Regions from separate parts of the Streptomyces sp. WAC04114 genome, predicted to be linked through region 1. Evidence: riboswitches for the same ligand, from Rfam matches in the RefSeq annotation. Region 1 holds a riboswitch; each other region holds the start of a gene.

The links. A riboswitch is a leader RNA that binds a small molecule or an ion and turns the genes downstream of it on or off. The one in region 1 is predicted to bind cyclic di-AMP.
Positions count from the first base shown of each region.
Region 2: linked by a shared signal. The riboswitch ahead of K4G64_RS24035 (M23 family metallopeptidase) and the one ahead of K4G64_RS15455 (transglycosylase SLT domain-containing protein) in region 1 are both predicted to bind cyclic di-AMP.
Region 3: linked by a shared signal. The riboswitch ahead of K4G64_RS06870 (LysM peptidoglycan-binding domain-containing M23 family metallopeptidase) and the one ahead of K4G64_RS15455 (transglycosylase SLT domain-containing protein) in region 1 are both predicted to bind cyclic di-AMP.

Region 1 covers NZ_JAIGQA010000047.1:34,746-40,707, reverse strand. The annotation lists gene K4G64_RS15470 (ABC transporter ATP-binding protein) at 1-530, opposite strand, end outside; gene K4G64_RS15465 (DUF2092 domain-containing protein) at 571-1,812, opposite strand; gene K4G64_RS15460 (polyprenyl synthetase family protein) at 2,044-3,054, opposite strand; cyclic di-AMP (ydaO/yuaA leader) riboswitch at 3,557-3,732, shown strand; gene K4G64_RS15455 (transglycosylase SLT domain-containing protein) at 3,738-4,517, shown strand; gene K4G64_RS15450 (HAD family hydrolase) at 4,481-5,329, opposite strand; gene K4G64_RS15445 (GNAT family N-acetyltransferase) at 5,516-5,962, shown strand, end outside.
Region 2 covers NZ_JAIGQA010000102.1:1,085-7,046, forward strand. The annotation lists partial or broken gene K4G64_RS24020 (GNAT family N-acetyltransferase) at 1-900, opposite strand, end outside; gene K4G64_RS24025 (HPr family phosphocarrier protein) at 1,081-1,362, shown strand; gene K4G64_RS24030 (GntR family transcriptional regulator) at 1,646-2,341, opposite strand; gene K4G64_RS24035 (M23 family metallopeptidase) at 2,528-3,316, opposite strand; cyclic di-AMP (ydaO/yuaA leader) riboswitch at 3,329-3,493, opposite strand; gene K4G64_RS24040 (pitrilysin family protein) at 3,696-5,084, opposite strand; gene K4G64_RS24045 (M16 family metallopeptidase) at 5,081-5,962, opposite strand, start outside.
Region 3 covers NZ_JAIGQA010000014.1:63,987-69,948, reverse strand. The annotation lists gene K4G64_RS06880 (TetR/AcrR family transcriptional regulator) at 1-487, shown strand, start outside; gene K4G64_RS06875 (SGNH/GDSL hydrolase family protein) at 687-1,472, opposite strand; gene K4G64_RS06870 (LysM peptidoglycan-binding domain-containing M23 family metallopeptidase) at 1,729-2,643, opposite strand; cyclic di-AMP (ydaO/yuaA leader) riboswitch at 2,648-2,809, opposite strand; gene K4G64_RS06865 (alpha-galactosidase) at 3,119-5,194, opposite strand; gene K4G64_RS06860 (tyrosine-protein phosphatase) at 5,374-5,962, shown strand, end outside.

The DNA of each region.
Region 1 (5,962 bases):
AGCAGCCGGCGCGGCTGGAGCAGCGCCGCCGCGAGACCCAACCGCTGTTTCATGCCCAGGGAGTACGCCTTGGCCTTCTTGCCCGCCGCGGCCGTCAGGCCCACCCGGTCCAGGGCCGAGGCGACCCGGGCGCGCCGGGTGCGCGGGTCGGCGGCCGGGTCGGCGCTGTCGTAGCGGATCAGGTTGTCGCGGCCGGAGAGGAAGCCGTAGAGGGCGGGGCCCTCGATGAGGGCGCCGACGTGGGGCAGCACGGCGCGGGTGGCCCGGGGCATGGGCTGCCCCAGCACCCGGGCCGTGCCGGAGGTGGGTTCGATGAGGCCCATCAGCATGCGGATGGTGGTGGTCTTGCCGGAGCCGTTGGGGCCGAGGAAGCCGAAGACGCTGCCCGCCGGGACGGTCAGGTCGAGACCGTCGACGGCGAGCTGTCCGCCGCGGTAGCGCTTGGTGAGCCCGCGGGTGGCGATGACCGGTTCCCCGGCCTCGGCCCGCGCCGCGCTCCGCTCCGGTTCCGTGGCGGACACCTCGCCCATCGGCTCCTCGTTCTCTCGACGTCCCGTACGCCTACGGGAGCTACTTCCCGGCGTCGGCCGCCTTCACGAGCGCGTCCTTGGTGACCAGGCCGGCGTAGACCTTGCCGTCGTCGGTGACGAGGGCGTTGACCAGACGGGTCGAGAAGACGGTGCCCGAGCCGAACTTGCCGTGGACCTTGTCGCCGAGGGAGTCCATGAAGCCGCCGAGGTCGCCGCCGGCACCGCCGGAGGGCACGCCCTCGCCGCCGGTGTCGAAGGTGGCGATGGTGCTCCAGCCCTCGCCGATGGTCTTCATGCCGTCGGGGCCGTTGCCGAAGTCCTCCCCGGCCTTCGGGGCGTGCTTGCCTGCCCCGCCCTTGCCGAAGGTCGTGCCGGGAGCCTCCTTCGAGCCCTGGTCGAGGTCCTTCTCCTCGGTGACCTTCGCGCCCTTGGGCGGGGTGAAGTCGAAGGTGGAGGCGGCCGGCTTGGCGAAGCTGACCTTCGTGAAACCGGCGTCGACCACGGCCGCGCCGCCGCTCGCCGGGGTCAGGGTGAACTTCAGCGGCATGCCGGTCTTCGCGTCCACGGCGATGCTGATCGCGCCGACCGTCGAGCCGGACTGCTTCGGCTCGACGACGAGCTTGTAGGCGTCGCGGCCGGCGACCTGGGCGGTGCCGTCGACGGTCACGGAGGTCGTGTCGTCGGCCGCCTTCAGGGCCTCCTCGGCGAAGTCCTTCGGCGTGGCGGGCGGCTGCTGGTCCTTGCCGCGCTCCGGGCTCGTCGAAGACGTGCCGTGGTAGACCTCGTTGGACTTGCTGTCGTAGCCCCAGACGTCCTTGCCGTTGTGGATGACGCTGTATTCGGCGGCGTTCTCCAGCAGCGACAGCTTCTGCCGGTCCGGGCCGTCGACGGCGACGCGCAGGGTGTGCGTGCCGGAGGCGAGTTCGGTGAGCTTGGCCGTCGGGTCGGCCGAGGAGCCGCCCTCGCCCTGGCCGGCGGCGCCGGACAGCAGGCCGGACTCCAGGCCGCCGAGGTTCGGCAGACCGAGGTCGGTGCTGATCTTCACCGTGCCGGACAGCTGCTCGACATCCGACTTGGCGATCTTCTCGATGAGCTGCTGTGCGGTGATCTTCGGGAGGTCGGGGTCACCGGAGTCGGCGAGCGCGGGGACCAGCCCGATCGTCGCGGCCGCCACCCCTATCACCGTGACCGGGACGACGTACCGCGCGGCTTTGCGCCGCCCGGAGCGCTGCTCGTCGACCTCCCCGGCGGTCGTGCTGTCGTCGGATGCGTACGGTGCCATGTGTGCCCTACCTCCGTGGTCGGCGGCGGCTGTCCGTGTCGTCCACGCACTCGTCCCTGAGCCGCCATTCTCACCCGAACAGGTGAGGAGTGGTGTTTTCCGTGCTCACCATCTGACCAAATCGGCCGGGGACATACGTCAGACCCGGGGCCCAACTCCGCCTACTGCTGGGGTATGACACGGAAGGGCCGCTTCTCCCCCGACCCGTAGGGGTCGTACGGGGGAGACGTGCTAGCCGGCCCGGTGCACCACCGCGTCGCACAGCTCCAGGAGCGCCGCCTTCGCGGTGCACTCCGGCAGCGATGCCAGCGCCGAACGGGCGTCCTGGGTGTAGCGGACGGTGTCCTGCCGGGCCTGCTCCAGCGCCGGGTGGGCCCGCAGCAGGCGCAGCGCCTCGGCGTGCCGTGCGTCGTCGGTGAGGTCGGAGTCGAGCAGCTCGCACAGGGCGATGTCCTCGGCGAGCCCGAGCCGGGCCGCCCGCTCGCGCAGCCGCAGCACCGGCAGCGTGGGGATGCCCTCGCGCAGGTCGGTGCCGGGGGTCTTGCCGGACTCGTGGGAGTCGGAGGCGATGTCGAGGACGTCGTCCGCGAGCTGGAAGGCGACGCCGAGCCGCTCGCCGTACTGCGTCAGGACATCCACGACCGTCTCGTCGGCGCCGGACATCATCGCGCCGAACCGGCACGACACGGCGATCAGCGAGCCGGTCTTGCCGCCCAGCACGTCCAGGTAGTGCTCGATGGGGTCGCGGCCGTCCTGCGGTCCGGCCGTCTCCAGGATCTGGCCGGTCACCAGGCGCTCGAACGCCTCGGCCTGCACCCGCACGGCCTCCGGGCCGAGGTCGGCCAGGATGTGCGAGGCGCGGGCGAAGAGGAAGTCGCCGGTGAGGACCGCGACGGAGTTGCCCCAGCGGGTGTTCGCGCTCGCGACGCCGCGGCGCACGGCGGCCTCGTCCATGACGTCGTCGTGGTAGAGCGTGGCGAGGTGGGTCAGCTCCACGACGACGGCCGACGGCACGATGCCGGGCGCATGGCGGTCACCGAACTGGGCGGAGAGCATCACGAGCAGCGGACGGAACCGCTTGCCGCCGGCCCGCACCAGATGCTGGGCGGCCTGCGTGATGAAGGGCACCTCACTCTTGGTGGCCTCGAGCAAGCCTTCCTCGACAGCCGCCAATCCGGCCTGGACATCGGCCTCCAGAGCCTGGTCCCGCACGCTCAGCCCGAACGGCCCGACGTCGGTCACGAGGGGTCTCCTGTCTGCTGTGTCTGCCGGTGGTTACGCGGATTGTCGATAGGTCGCTGCCCTCACTCGAGTCAGCGTATCCGGTCACGTTTCGATCACCGCCAGCACCCATGGCTACAGGCCGGGTGGTATCCGATCACGACCGTTATGTTTTCGATCAACCCATAAGAACAGATATTTATCGACTTACCCAGAGGTAGCGAGTTATGCACGATTTGCCGCGATGAGTCGGCGAATTCCCCTTGGCGGAAATTGCCCCACGGACTCGTGATCAGTGAGTTGAATCACCCCTTCCCCTTTTCTCCCTCCCCGCGACAGCGGCCCCTAAAGCCTTCCCCCGAAAGCCAGTTGAGGCTTGGCTTCCGCAAAGGATCAAGCGGCCCAAACGCCCCCGACCAAGGTCAACCGCGCGATATGTGACTGAGGTGCTTGTTCCCGACATGTGCTCTCGCATACGTTCCGGCCCTGTCCGGCGGACGCCTAATCCTGCCGCCGCCCGGACTCCCCACAGGAACCGACTCACTCACGCGTGGCAGGAGCGGGGGACCCAGGTAAGTCGCCGGTCCGCACAGCGGCCCGGCTCGGGGTGAAGCCGCGTACGGCACACAGCGCCGTACGCGGCCGGGCACCTCCCGGCCCGAACCCGACAGCTCACCTCGCAGGCGCCGGAGAGGAACATCGCCATGGCCGCACGAGGCAAGCACCGTCGTCCCAGAACCAACCCGCTGACCCGAGGCATCGTCGCCGCCGGTACCGGCGGAGCAGCACTCACCCTTCCGCTTCTCGGCGCCACGCACGCGAGCGCCGCCGAGCCCCAGAGCGCACCCGCCGCCGCACAGTCCGTGCAGCGGGCGGCCCAGCCCGCCAAGTCCCTCACGTACACCGTGGTCAAGGGCGACTCGCTCGCCCGCATCGCGGCCACGTACGACGTCTCGGGCGGCTGGAAGCAGCTCTACAAGGACAACCGCGCCGCCGTCGGCGACAACCCGAAGCTGATCCACCCGGGTCTGAAGCTGACGGTGAAGACCACCAAGACGGACGCGGCGAAGAAGACGGCGACCAAGTCGTCCGCCCCCGCCAAGCCGGCCGCCAAGCCCGCCGGCGGCGTCGCCAAGGCCACCCAGGCGTCCGCGAAGACCTACGCGAACGACCTCGACGGGTGGATCCGCGAGTCGCTGGACATCATGGCGCAGAAGGGGATCCCCGGGTCCTACGAGGGCATCCACCGCAACGTCATGCGCGAGTCGTCCGGCAACCCCCTGGCGATCAACAACTGGGACTCCAACGCCGCCAAGGGCACCCCGTCGAAGGGTCTGCTCCAGACCATCGACCCGACCTTCCAGGCCTACCACGTCGAGGGCACGTCGTGGGACCCGTACGACCCGGTCGCCAACATCACCGCGGCCTGCAACTACGCGGCCGACCGCTACGGCTCGATCGACAACGTCAACGGCCCGTACTGAGCCGTCCCGCCCAGCAGTCGCTCGAGGACGACGGCGATGCCGTCGTCCTCGTTCGACAGGGTGACCTCGTCGGCCACGGCCTTGAGTTCGGGATGGGCGTTGGCCATCGCGACGCCGTGGCCGGCCCAGTCGAACATCGGGATGTCGTTGGGCATGTCGCCGAAGGCGATGGTGTCCGCCGGCCGCAGCCCCAGATGCTCGGCGGCCAGCGCCAGACCCGTGGCCTTGGTGATCCCGCACGGCTGGAGCTCGACCGTGCCGGGCCCCGACATCGTCACCGTGGCCAGCGAGCCGACCACCGAGCGGGCCGTCGCCGCCAACTCGTCGTCCGACAGATGGGGATGGCGCAGCAGCACCTTGCTGATGGGCTCGCCCCACAGCTCCTCGCGCCGCTCGACCCGCACGGCGGGCAGGGTCGGGTGCGGCATCAGATACCCCGGCTCGATCAGCGTGAGCCCGTCGACCCCGTCCTGGTCGACCGCCGCGTACACCTGCCCCACCTCGGCCTCGATCTTGCCGAGGGCGGTCTCGGCCAGCTCCCGGTCCAGCGTGATGGACCACAGCAGCCGGTCCGCGCCGGCGTCGTACACCTGCGCGCCCTGCCCGCACACCGCGAGCCCCGTGCACCCGAGGTCGTCCAGGAGCGGCCGCACTCTCGGCGCCGGCCGGCCCGTCACCACGAGGTGCTGGGCACCGGCGTCCGCCACCCGCGCGAGCACGGCAAGGGACCGGTCGGAGAGGGTGTCGTCGCCGCGCAGCAGCGTCCCGTCCAGGTCGGTGGCGATGAGTGAATATGCGATGGGTGCGGCCATGATCAGAGAATACGGACAGTGCGGCCCTTCGTTTCATCGCACGGTGGACGCCGATTGCCCGGTTGAAGCCCTCTGCACCGATTGGCAACAACATGCTCCGCTACCTACCCGTGGGACCGCATAGAGCGGTACCTTCCAAGTGTCCAGGGGGGACTTGATCGGGGGGTCAGGTTGAGCAGTGGGCGCATTCGCGTGGCTGGGCCCGGGGAGCTCGGCGAAGGGGAGAGGGAGCGCTGGCGTGCGCTGCGCGCCGCCTCGGAGGCACCGCGCAACCCTTTCATGGAGCCGGAGTTCACCGATGCCGTCGGCCGGGTCAGGCCCGGGGCCCGGGTGGCCGTGGTGTACGAGGGGTTGGAGCCGGCCGGCTTCCTGCCCTACGAGCGGGGCCCGTTGGGCCAGGGCCGGGCGATCGGGCTCGGCGTCTCGGACGCGCAGGGCGCGATCCTGCGGCCCGGCCTCGACGTGGAGACGGGCGAACTGCTGAGGGCCTGCTCGCTGTCGAGCTTCGCCTTCGACAATCTGGAGGCCGAGCAGCGGCTGTTCGTCCGGTACGCGGCCGAGGAGTACGCCACCTACGTCATCGACGTGGAGAAGGGCTACGAGACGTACGAGTCGGTGCTGCGCGCGCAGTCG
Region 2 (5,962 bases), on a different contig from region 1:
CCCCTGCACGCCGTGTTCGCCGCACTCGGTGACGACCTCCGTGACGTGCTCGGCCGGCACGGCGACGACCGCGAGGTCCACGGGGCCGTCGATGTCCCGCACCGAGCGGTGGGCGGGCACCCCGTCGAGCTCCTTCTGTCCCTCCGGGAGGGCCTTGTTCACGGCGTAGAGGCGGCCGGTGTATCCGGCGTCCCGGATGTTGCCGAGGACGCTGCGGCCCACGCCGCCCGGCGTGCGACCGGCGCCGATGACGGCGACCGAGCCGGGGGCGAGCAGCCGCTGCACCGAGCGGGCCTCGGCCCTGTGTTCGCGCGCGTACTGCACGGCCAGGGAGCGGTCGGTGGGTTCGAGGTCGAACTCCAGACGGACGACGCCGTCCTCGAAGCTGCGCTTCTGGGTGTAGCCGGCGTCCGTGAACACCTTGATCATCTTGGTGTTGGCGGGCAGCACCTCGGCGGCGAACCGCCGGATGCCGCGCTCGCGGGCGACGGCGCCGATGTGTTCGAGCAGGGCGGAGGCGACTCCGCGGCCCTGGTGGGCGTCCTGCACGAGGAAGGCGACCTCGGCCTCGTCGGCGGGTGCGGACGCGGGCGTTCCGTCCGCGCCGATCCGGTCGTAGCGTACGGTGGCGATGAACTCGCCGCCGACCGTGGCCGCGAGTCCCACCCGGTCCACAAAGTCGTGGTGCGTGAAGCGGTGGACGTCCTTGGCGGACAGGCGAGGGTACGGCGCGAAGAAGCGGTAATACTTCGACTCGTCGGAGACCTGCTCATAGAAGCTGACCAGGCGATCGGCGTCATCAACGGTGATGGGCCGGATGCGCGCGGTACCCCCGTCGCGCAGCACCACGTCGGCTTCCCAGTGGGCGGGATACTCGTGCCGGTCCGGCGAGGTCTGCATGGGCCCCAGAGTACGGCTAGCGTCCGACAACGGGCGCGAGGCAGTCTGTGGAGGGCGTCAGTCGGGTCGAGGCCGCGATCCGACGGCACCCCGGGAGTGGGACGAGAGGACCGCTCCTGGTGGGCTTCACGATATGGGAAACTGGTCTAGACAACCCTGAACACCGAAGGGCAGCAACACATGGCTGAGCGCCGCGTCAACGTCGGCTGGGCCGAGGGCCTCCACGCCCGCCCCGCTTCCATCTTCGTCCGAGCCGCCACGGCCGCAGGCGTCCCGGTGACGATCGCCAAGGCTGACGGCAACCCCGTCAACGCGGCCTCCATGCTGGCCGTCCTCGGCCTCGGCGCCCAGGGGGGCGAGGAGATCGTCCTCGCCTCCGACGCCGAGGGCGCGGACGCCGCCCTGGACCGGCTCGCCAAGCTGGTCTCCGAGGGTCTCGAGGAACTGCCCGAGACCGTCTGATCCACCGAGTGCCCGATCCGGCGCACTGCGAGGGGCTCGCCCGACTCACCGGGCGGGCCCTTCGCCGTTCTCGGTCGGTGCGGTCGGGGCCCTGCCATTCCTGGTCGGCGCGGGTGGACCCCTGCCATTCACGGTCGGCGCGGGTGGGTCTTTCCCCCATTCCCGGGCGACACGATCGGACCCTTCATCCCATTACCCCTTCCACGCGGGGAGGAATTCCAAGAATCCGGGCAGCGGAAATAGCCCCCCGAGAATTGACTGCTCTTTGTATACGGCCGCCTTGTTAAAGCCGCGGGCTCGCCGTGTTTACGGGATGTTGCGAGTTCCTCACACGGCCGGCACGTTCCTCGGCGGAGCCGAACCGCAGGCGGTGCGCGCCCTTCGCACGCTCGGTGTGCAGCGCCGTGACCGCCCGCGCACGCTCGCCGTCCCCGCGCGCCACGGCGTCCACGATCGCGCCGTGCTCGGTCCAGGACTCCACCGGGCTGGCCGGCGCCTCCACGGCGTACATCCAGGCGATCTTGTGGCGGAGCTGGGTGAGCATCGAGATCAGCGCCGGGCTGCCGGAGGCTTGGGCGAGCGTCTCGTGGAACCAGCCGCCGAGAGAGCGCAGGTCGTCGCTGTTCCCGCGACGGGCCCGCTCCTGGCCCAGCCGCACCAGGCCCCGCAGGACCTTCAGATGCGCCTCGGTACGGCGCTGGGCGGCGCGGGCCGCACCGAGCGGCTCCAGCAGCATGCGCATCTCCAGCAGGTCGCCGGCCTCCTGCTCGGTGGGTTCCGCCACGCACGCGCCCGCGTGCCGGCGGGTCACCACGAAGCCCTCGGCCTCCAACGTGCGCAGCGCCTCCCGGACGGGCACCCGCGAGACGCCGTAGCGGCGTGCGAGGAGTTCCTCGGTGAGCCGGCTGCCGCGTGCGTGGACACCCGCGACGATGTCGTCCCGGATGGCCGTGCACACCGAGTGCGCGGGAATACGCATGACCGACCTCCGCTTAATCCCCGTGAAACGCCGACGAGCGACGTACGTTCCGTGACTCTATTGCAATGAGCCGGAATTTCCGACGGCAAGCGACAATCCATGGATATTTTTGGGACAGCAGGCGGTCGTAAACGCCGAAAGCCCCGGCTCGGGAGCCGGGGCTTTCGGGAAGCGGAGAGGTTCCGGTCAGAGACTCACGCCGTGCGAGCGGAGGTAGGCGACCGGGTCGATGTCCGAGCCGTACTCGGGGCTGGTGCGGGCCTCGAAGTGCAGGTGCGGGCCGGTGACGTTGCCGGTCGCGCCGGACAGGGCGATCTGCTGGCCCGGGGTGACCTGCTGGCCCACCGAGACGCCGATGGAGGACAGGTGGCCGTACTGGGTGTACGTCCCGTCGTTCATCTTGATGACGACCTGGTTGCCGTAGGAGCCGCCCCAGCCGGCCTCGACGACGGTGCCCGCGCCGACCGCGTGGACGGAGGTGCCGCTGGCGGCGTGGAAGTCGACACCGGTGTGGCTGCCGGAAGACCACAGGCCACTGCTGGCCTTGTAGCTGGTGGAGACGTACGAGCCGGAGATCGGGGCGACGAAGGTGTTCAGGCGCTTGCGCTCGGCCTCACGGGCGGCGCGCTCCTTGGCCGCTCGGGCCTTCTCGGCCGCCTCCTTGGCCCGCTCGGCCATCTCGGCGGCCTGCTTGCGGGCGGCCTCCTCGGCCTTCTGCTTGGCGGCGGCCTCATCGGCGGCGTGCCGCTGCGCGAGGGCCTGGGCGTCGATCTGCTGGGCCGCGGTGTCGCCCATGGTGACGACGGGCGTGAGACCGGTCTGCTCGGCACTGGGCTCGGCGGCGAAGGCAGCGGGGGCCGCCACGGTGCCGATCACGCCGGTGGTGGCGAGGGCCGCGACGCCCGCCGCGCGGGCGGTGGAGCGCTGCATCCTGCCGGGACGACGGTGCTTCCCGGTGGCGCGAGTGAACGCCATGTAGTGGCTGGTCCTTTCCTTCCCTCTCGCCTACCGGGTTAGCTGACGGGTTCGGAGCAGGAAGGTCTCCTACGGACTCCCTCGCGACTCGCGCGGGCGCCCGATTCACCCCAGGGACTGCGATGGGTCCCCGGCTCCCCTGGCTCGCGCCGTACGGGGACTCGGCGATGACTGTCCGGTGCCGCGGGTGCGGCGCACTGCCTGACGAACAGCCCGGATGACGCTAAGCGGCGCCACTTTCAATTCCCAAACGAATCCCGGCTTTTGTAGCGCATCCCACAGGGCAGACAGGCAACTCCCATCCCAATTCGGGCATAAAGGGGCCCTGGTGCCTTTGAAGACAACCAGGGCCCCCGCGCGCGTGCGGTGACGCGTGTCGCTACTCGGCGGCGACGACGGTGACTTCGCCGATGCCGAGGGCCTCGACCGGTGCCTTGATCTGCGCCGCGTCACCGACGAGGACGGTCACCAGACGGTCCACCGGGAAGGCGCTCACAGCCGCCGCGGTGGCCTCCACGGTGCCGGTCGCGGCGAGCTGCCGGTACAGCGTGGCCTGGTAGTCATCGGGCAGGTGCTGCTCGACCTGGTCGGCCAGCGTGCTCGCGACGGCCGCCGCCGTCTCGTACTTGAGCGGCGCCACACCCACCAGGTTCTGCACGGCGACGTCCCGCTCGGCGTCGGTCAGCCCCTCGGCGGCGAGGGTGCGCAGCACCGTCCACAGGTCCTGGAGGGCGGGGCCGGTGTTGGGCGTGTCGACGGAACCGCTGATGGCGAGCATCGCGGCGCCCGTGCCGTCCGGGGCGGACCTGAGGACCTGGCCGAACGCCCGTACGCCGTAGGTGTAGCCCTTCTCCTCGCGCAGGACGCGGTCCAGGCGGGAAGTGAGGGTGCCGCCGAGGCAGTACGTGCCGAGCACCTGCGCGGGCCACACGCGGTCGTGCCGGTCCGGCCCGATCCGGCCGATCAGCAGCTGCGTCTGGACGGCGCCGGGGCGGTCCACGATGACGACCCGGCCGGTGTCGTCGGCGGTGACCGGAGGCACGGGACGCGGCTCGGCCGAGGAGCCCGTCCAGGCACCCAGGGTGTCCCCGAGCAGGGCGTCCAGGTCGATGCCGGTGAGGTCGCCGACGACCACGACGGTGGCCGTGGCGGGGCGGACGTGCTTCTCGTAGAAGGCGCGTACGGCCGCGGAGTCGATGGCGGCGACGGTCTCCTCGCTGCCCTGCCGGGGCCGCGACATGCGCGAGTCCGCCGGGAACAGCTCCTTGGAGAGCTCCTTGGCACCGCGGCGCGAGGGGTTGGCCAGCTCGTGCGGGATCTCGTCGAGGCGGTTGTTGACCAGCCGCTCGACCTCGCTGTCGGCGAAGGCGGGCGCCCTCAGGGCGTCGGCGATCAGGCCCAGGCCCTTGGCGAGCCGGGAGGCGGGCACCTCCAGGCTGAGCCGGACACCGGGGTGGTCGGCGTGCGCGTCGAGGGTGGCGCCGGCGCGCTCCAGTTCCGCAGCGAAGTCCTCGGCGGAGTGCTTGTCGGTGCCCTCGGAGAAGGCCCGGGCCATGATCGTGGCCACACCGTCGAGTCCGGCCGGTTCGGCCTCCAGGGGGGCGTCCAGCAGCACCTCCACGGCGACGACCTGCTGGCCGGGGCGGTGGCAGCGCAGCACCGTCAGGCCGTTGCCGAGCGTGCCGCGCTCGGGGGCCGGGAAAGCCCACGGCCGGGCGTCGCCCGCCTGCGGCCGGGGGTGGAAGTCCATCGTGGCGAGCTCGGTCACTTGGCCGCCTCCTCGTTCTCGTCGGTGGCCGCGGCTGCGGTGTCGTCGGTGGTGCCGGCGTCCTCGGCGCTCTCGTCGGCGACGGGCTCGTAGACGAGCACCGCGCGGTTGTCGGGTCGCAGGCGGGCCTTGGCAACCTCCTGGACCTCCTCCGCCGTGATCTCCAGCACGCGCTGGACGGCGGTCAGGGCGAGCTGCGGGTCTCCGAAGAGCACGGCGTACCGGCACAGTTCGTCGGCGCGGCCCGCGACCGTGCCGAGCCGGTCCAGCCACTCGCGCTCCAACTGGGCCTGGGCGCGCTCCATCTCCTCGGGCGTGGGGCCCTCCTCGGCGAACCGGGCGAGCTCCTCGTCGATGGCCGCCTCGATGACCGGAACCTCCACGTCACCGGACGTCTTCACGTCCAGCCACCCCAGGGAGGGCGCACCGGCGAGCCGCAGCAGGCCGAAGCCGGCCGCCACAGCCGTACGGTCGCGGCGCACGAGCCGGTTGTAGAGGCGGGAGGACTCGCCGCCGCCGAGGACGGTGAGGGCCAGGTCGGCCGCGTCGCACGCGCGCGTACCGTCGTGCGGCAGCCGGTAGGCGGCCATCAGGGCGCGGGCCGGGACGTCCTCCTCGACGACCTCGCGCAGCTGCTCGCCGATGGTCTCCGGCAGCGATCCGTCGCGCGGGGCGGGCTTGCCGTCGTGACCGGGGATGGAGCCGAAGTACTTCTCGACCCAGGCGAGCGTCTGCTCCGGGTCGATGTCGCCGACCACGGAGAGCACGGCGTTGTTCGGCGCGTAGTAGGTGCGGAAGAACGCGCGGGCGTCCTCCAGGGTCGCCGCGTCCAGGTCGGCCATCGAGCCGATCGGGGTGTGGTGGTAGGGGTGGCCCTC
Region 3 (5,962 bases), on a different contig from region 1:
GAGCAACGCGCTGGTCCTCTATCACTTCTCCACGAAGGAGCAGTTGGTCGCCGCCGCGTTCCGGCACGCGGCGGAGGGCGACCTGGCGCATCTTCGCAAGCTGCTCGGCCGCCGTTCACCGGCGCTGCGCCGGCTGCGGTCGGCCGTGCGGTGGTACGCCCCCACCGGGCCGGCCAAGGGCTGGCGGCTGTGGATCGAGGGCTGGGCGGCGGCGCTGCGCGACCCCGTGCTGCGGGAAGTCGCCCAGGATCTCGACCGGCAGTGGAAGGCGGCGCTCGCCGAGGTCATCGCGGAGGGGGTGGCGGCCGGCGAGTTCCGCTGCCCGGACCCGGCCGGCACGGCCTTCCGGCTCACCGCCCTTCTCGACGGTCTCGCCGTGCAGCTGACGTCCTACGCCGGCGCGGTGCCGCGAGCCCGGGCCCAGGAGTGGGTGGAGGAGGCACTGGCCCGCGAGTTGGGCCTGACGCGGGAGCGGCCGCCGCCCTGACGGCGTCGCGAAAACGGCAGCGGCCCGGCGAAGCCCGGCACCCCCCGACCACCGCAACCACCCGCACCCCCGGCCGCCGGAACCGCCGGCGCCCCGAAGCGCCTCACAGGCCCGGCTCGCCCCGGAAGCCCGGCCCAGGACGCGTGCGGGCCGTGCCGGGGGTCCCACCCGGCACGGCCCGCACGCGCAGGAGCCGCCCTTACGCCACCGACGCGATCCGCATTTTGATGTCGTCCGCCGACAGCGCCCCCTTGGCCGTCACATGGTCGCCCGACGACTCCCCGCGCAGCCGGCGCCCGATCCACGGCACCAGGAACTCCCGCGCCCAGGCGACGTTGTCGCGCCGCATGTCGAAAGCGCCGCGCGGGGGCAGCGGGGGCCACGCCTGCTCGGGGTCGGCCGGCACGTCGAGGCCGAGCACCTGGCCCGCGCGGAGCGCCACGCGCGTGTGCCCCTCGGGCGACAGGTGCAGCCGGTCGGCGTCCCAGGCCCTGCGGTCCTGCACGCTGCGCAGGGACCACAGGTCCAGGACCGGGCAGCCGTACCGGTCGGCGATGGCCCGGACGTGTCCGTTGTACGTGGCGATCTTGCCGCGCAGGTGCTTGAGCACGGGCACGCCACGGGTGTCGAACCCGGTCGTCACCATGACCGTGCCGGACACGGCGGTGAGCTGGACCAGCGCCCGTTCGAAACGCTCGGCCACCTCGTCCGGGTCGGTACCGGGCCGGATGAGGTCGTTGCCCCCGGCGCAGAACGAGACGAGGTCCGGGGCCATCTCGACGGCCCGCGGAACCTGGTCCGCCACGATCTGGTCGAGGAGCTTTCCGCGTACGGCGAGATTGGTGTACCGGAAGTCGCCCTCGGGCCTGCGGTCGGCGAGCAGGACGGCGAACCGGTCGGCCCAGCCGACGAACGCCCCGTCGGGACCGGGATCGCCGACGCCCTCGGTGAAGCTGTCCCCCAGCGCCACGTACGACCCGATCACTGCTCTGCTGTCACTCTTCGAATCGTCTGCCACAACAGCTCATGATTCACCTTCGAATGTGACCTACGCGACCGTAGGAAGGAGTTGACGGGCGGTGAGATAAGCCACTCCTAAAGTGTTCGCCAACTTCGGAATACACCGCTTGTCAGGGATGCTCCGGCTGCGGACCGGCGGCCATCCGCACACACCGAAGGCCGGACCCGGGGATCGGGGTCCGGCCTTCGGAGGCGCGTCAGGCAGGTGGTCGTGCGGTCGGTCAGCCGACGGAGACGCCGTGCGAGCGCAGGAAGGCGACCGGGTCGACGTCGGAGCCGTAGTCCGGCGTGGTGCGGATCTCGAAGTGCAGGTGCGGTCCGGTCACGTTGCCGGTCGCGCCCGACAGGCCGACCTGCTGCCCGGCCGTCACGGTCTGGCCGGCCGAGACGGAGAGCTGGGACAGGTGGGCGTACTGGGCGTAGTGGCCGTCCTTCAGCTTGATGACGACCTGGTTGCCGTACGCGCCGCCCCAGCCGGCGGAGACGACCTCGCCCGCACCGACGGCCTTGAGGGAGGTGCCGGTCGGGACGACGAAGTCGACACCGGTGTGGTAGCCGCTGGACCACATGCTGCCGGACATGCGGTACGGGGTGCCGACGGTGGCACCGTCCACCGGGAGGGCGTAGCCGCTGGAGTTGCTCGCGGCCGCGGGCTTGGCGGCGGCCGGCTTGGCGGCGGTCTCCTTCTTCGGGGCCGACTCGGCGGCGGACGGCTTCTGGGCGGAGGCCTTCGGAGCGGCCGGGGCCGAGGACTTCGGGGCGCTCGCGGCCTTCTTGCCGATCGACAGCGTCAGGCCGGGGTGGATCAGCGACGGGTCGGAGCCGACGGCGTCACGGTTGTCCGAGTAGAGCTTCTTCCAGCCCCCGCTCACGTGCTGGTCGTCGGCGATCTTCGCGAGGTAGTCACCGGCCGTCACGGTGTACGTGCGGGCACCGTTGGCCTTTTCGGCTGCCTTCTTCTCGGCGGCCGGAGCGGACTGGACGGCCTTTTCCGGAGCCGACTGAGGGGTGGCGGCGTGGGCGCCGGCGGCCCCCATGAGCGGCAGGGCGAGGGCGGCCCCGCCGGTTCCGGCGACGGCGATGGAGCGGGTGAAACGCTGGGTCTTGGGACGGCGGTGCTTACCCTTCGCGGGCATGGCGAATTCCTCTCCGTCGCCTGCGAGGTGAGCTGTCGGGTGCGAGCTGGAGATGCCCGGCCGCGCCGTGGCGCGACTTAACCCCAAGCCGTTCCGGGAACCGGAACAGGCGTCTTACCTGTGGGTCCCCCGCTCCTGCCGTACGTCGGGTCAGTGTGTGCGGACTCCGGGCGGCGGCAGGATTAGGCGTCCGTCCGGATTGGTGTGGAACGTAAGCGACCGAGACGCAATGGGACAAGCTTGCGGTTGCGCGTGACGGTGTTTTCCCTGACGTGTCGACACAAGTGCCGTCACCGAGCGTGGATTACCGATCTCCCGCATTCCTCAATGAGCCTGAATAGCGCCAGAATTACGTGAACATGGCGACAACACATCGTCACGAATATGACGATGGTCACGCACCCCGATCTCATCTCCTTTGCGATCGGGGCACGTTATCCCTTAACTGCCGAATCCCCCTATTCGGACAGAACGACTACTTCCGCTTAAGGCGGACGACCGCGGCGTCCAGATCCCCGCGCAGGCCGACGCGAAGTCCGTGGTGCAGCAGTACGGCCCCTCGGTGGACTTCGCCCGTTTCGAGGCATTCGTACGAAGCTGTCGGATCCAGGCCGCGCAGTCGGAGCGCCGGCACGGGCTCGCCGTAACGCTGCGCCTGGAGCCAGGCGAGGACGACAGTCTCGTCGCCGAGGACGTACTGCACGGCACTCACGCCGCCCTCCGGGGGACGCAGCCGGTACAGGTCGCCGCGCTGCACCACGGGCCGGATCTCCTTGTACAGCGCCACCCACTCCCGTGCCTCGGCGAGCTCCTCGTGCGTCCACCGCGTGAGGTCGCCGCCGACACCGAGCACCCCGGCCATGGCGCTGACGAACCGGAACCGCAGGGAGCTGGCCCGCCGGTTGAGCATGGCGTTCGGGCTGTCGGTGACCCAGGCGGCCATGACCCGGGCCGGGTGGATCTGGCTGAAGCCGTGCTGGATGGCGAGCCGGTCGAGCGGGTCGGTGTTGTCGGAGGTCCACACCTGGTCCGTCCGGCTCAGCACGCCGAGGTCGATCCGCCCGCCGCCACCCGAGCAGGACTCGAAGGCCACACCCGGGTGAGCGGCCCGCAGCCGGTCCAGCAGGGCGTACAGGCCGTGCACGTGGTCGACCCACAGTCGCTGCGGGTAGGGGTCGTCCGGCCAGCCGGCGTCGGTGAAGCAGCGGTTGAAGTCCCACTTGACGTAGTCGACGGGAGCACTGGAGAGAAGCCCGTGGAGCTGCTCCCAGAGGTACTCCCGGACGTCCTCGCGGGCGAGATTGAGTACGAGCTGATTGCGGAATTCCGTCCGCTTTCGTCCTGGTTGGTGCTGGACCCAGTCAGGGTGCGCGCGGTACAGGTCGCTGTCCGGGTTGACCATCTCGGGCTCGACCCAGATCCCGAACTGCATGCCCAGACCGTGCACATGGTCGGCGAGCGGCTTCAGCCCGCCCGGGAAGCGGTCGGGGTTCGGGGTCCAGTCGCCGAGCCCGGCCCGGTCGCTGGTGCGCGCCCCGAACCAGCCGTCGTCGACCACGAACAGCTCGACGCCCATGGCCGCGGCCCGCTCGGCGAGCGCCCGCTGCTGCTCCTCGGAGATGTCGAACTCGGTGGCCTCCCAGGAGTTGAACAGCACCGGCCGGTCCCGCTCGGAGTCCGGGACGACATGCGCCCGCTGATATGCGTGCCAGGCGCGGCTGGCCCCGCCGAAGCCGCCGTCGCTCCAGAGCCCGGCGAAGACGGGGGTCGTGCACGACTCCCCCGTGCCCAGTGTCAGCAGGCCCGAGTCGTCGTGGCCGGCACCGCCGGTGATCTGTACGCGCGCGTCCGGCAGCTGGGCCACGGCGATCCGCCACGACCCGGACCAGCCGAGGGCGCAGCTGTAGACCTCGCCGTGCTCCTCGGTGGCGTGGGTGTCGAGGGCGACCCACGGCAGGTGCTGGTGCGAGGTGTGGCCGCGGCGGCTGCCGATGACCTTCTCGCCGTGGGTGAGACCGGAGCGCGTCAGCCGGGACTCGGCGCCCCAGCGGCCGTGCAGCTGGGACAGCCGCCAGGCGTCGCGGTCGGGCAGGGTCCAGGTGGCGGAGTCGGCGCGCAGCAGCTCGACGGCCGGTCCTCGGTTGTCGAGGGTCACCCATCGCTCGACGACATCCGTCGAGGGGCGTATCCGGTAGTGCAGCGTGATGGCGAGGTCCCCGTCACGGAACCGGAGCCGCAGTTCGCCGTCCTCGGTGTCGTACCCCTCGTGGACCCACTCGGTGCCGCGCCTCCCGGACGTGCGCACGGACAGGGCGGGGCGGACGAAGCGGGGTCCGCCCTCGACCGGGTACTCCTCGCGTCCGTCGAGCGGGGACTCGAAGGGCCAGTAGTCCGGCAGCGGCCGGACGGCGAGGGCCTCGGCGTCTGCGAGGCCGATCCGGGGGCCCCAGTACAGATGCAGCAGTTCGTCCCGTTCGGTGACATGGACGGCGTAGCTGCCGGCCGGCCCGGAGAGCACCCATGTACGTCCGTCTTCGGAGATGTCCAGCATCGCGCCCTCACAGATTCGAACAAGCCCGATCAGGTGCGACCAGGCGGCAACATCATCAAGGGCTGTGGGGGCTCCGGGCAACGCCTGTGGACAACTCATTGCCCCAGGCAGGCATGTCGTATCGTCGAGTCGTGCCCGCCGACGAGCCGCGGCGGCGGCGCCGAAGGGGAGGAGCCCTCGTGACACAGCAGGTCCCGTCGACCGAGCCCGAGCTGGCCGGAGTGCGCAACTTCCGTGATGTGGGCGGACTTCCGACCGTGGACGGACGGCGGGTGCGCCAGGGAGTGCTGTTCCGCAGTGGCCACCTCGCCCACGCGACCGGTCAGGACGCCGCCTTCCTGACCACGCTGGGCCTGCACACGATCTTCGACTTCCGCAACGCGGCCGACCAGAAGCTCGAGGGTCCGGACGTCGAGCTGCCCGGCGTGCGCAATGTGAACCTGCCGCTGAGCGACCCCGCCGACGGCGCGGAGTTCTGGAAGATGGTCCGCGACGGCGACCTGGACCAGCTGCGCGCGATCCTCTCGGACGGCAAGGGCGCGGGCCGCATGATCGCCTCGTACCGCACGATCATCAAGCACCGCACCGACGAGCACTCCCGGGTGCTGCACGCGCTCGCGCAGGACAGCGTTCCCGCGCTGATGCACTGCGCGGCGGGCAAGGACCGCGCGGGTCTGTCCGTGGCGGTGACGCTGCTGGCGCTGGGCGTCGAGCGCGAGGCGATCGTGGAGGACTACCTGAAGTCGAACGCCAAGCACCGCCGGTACA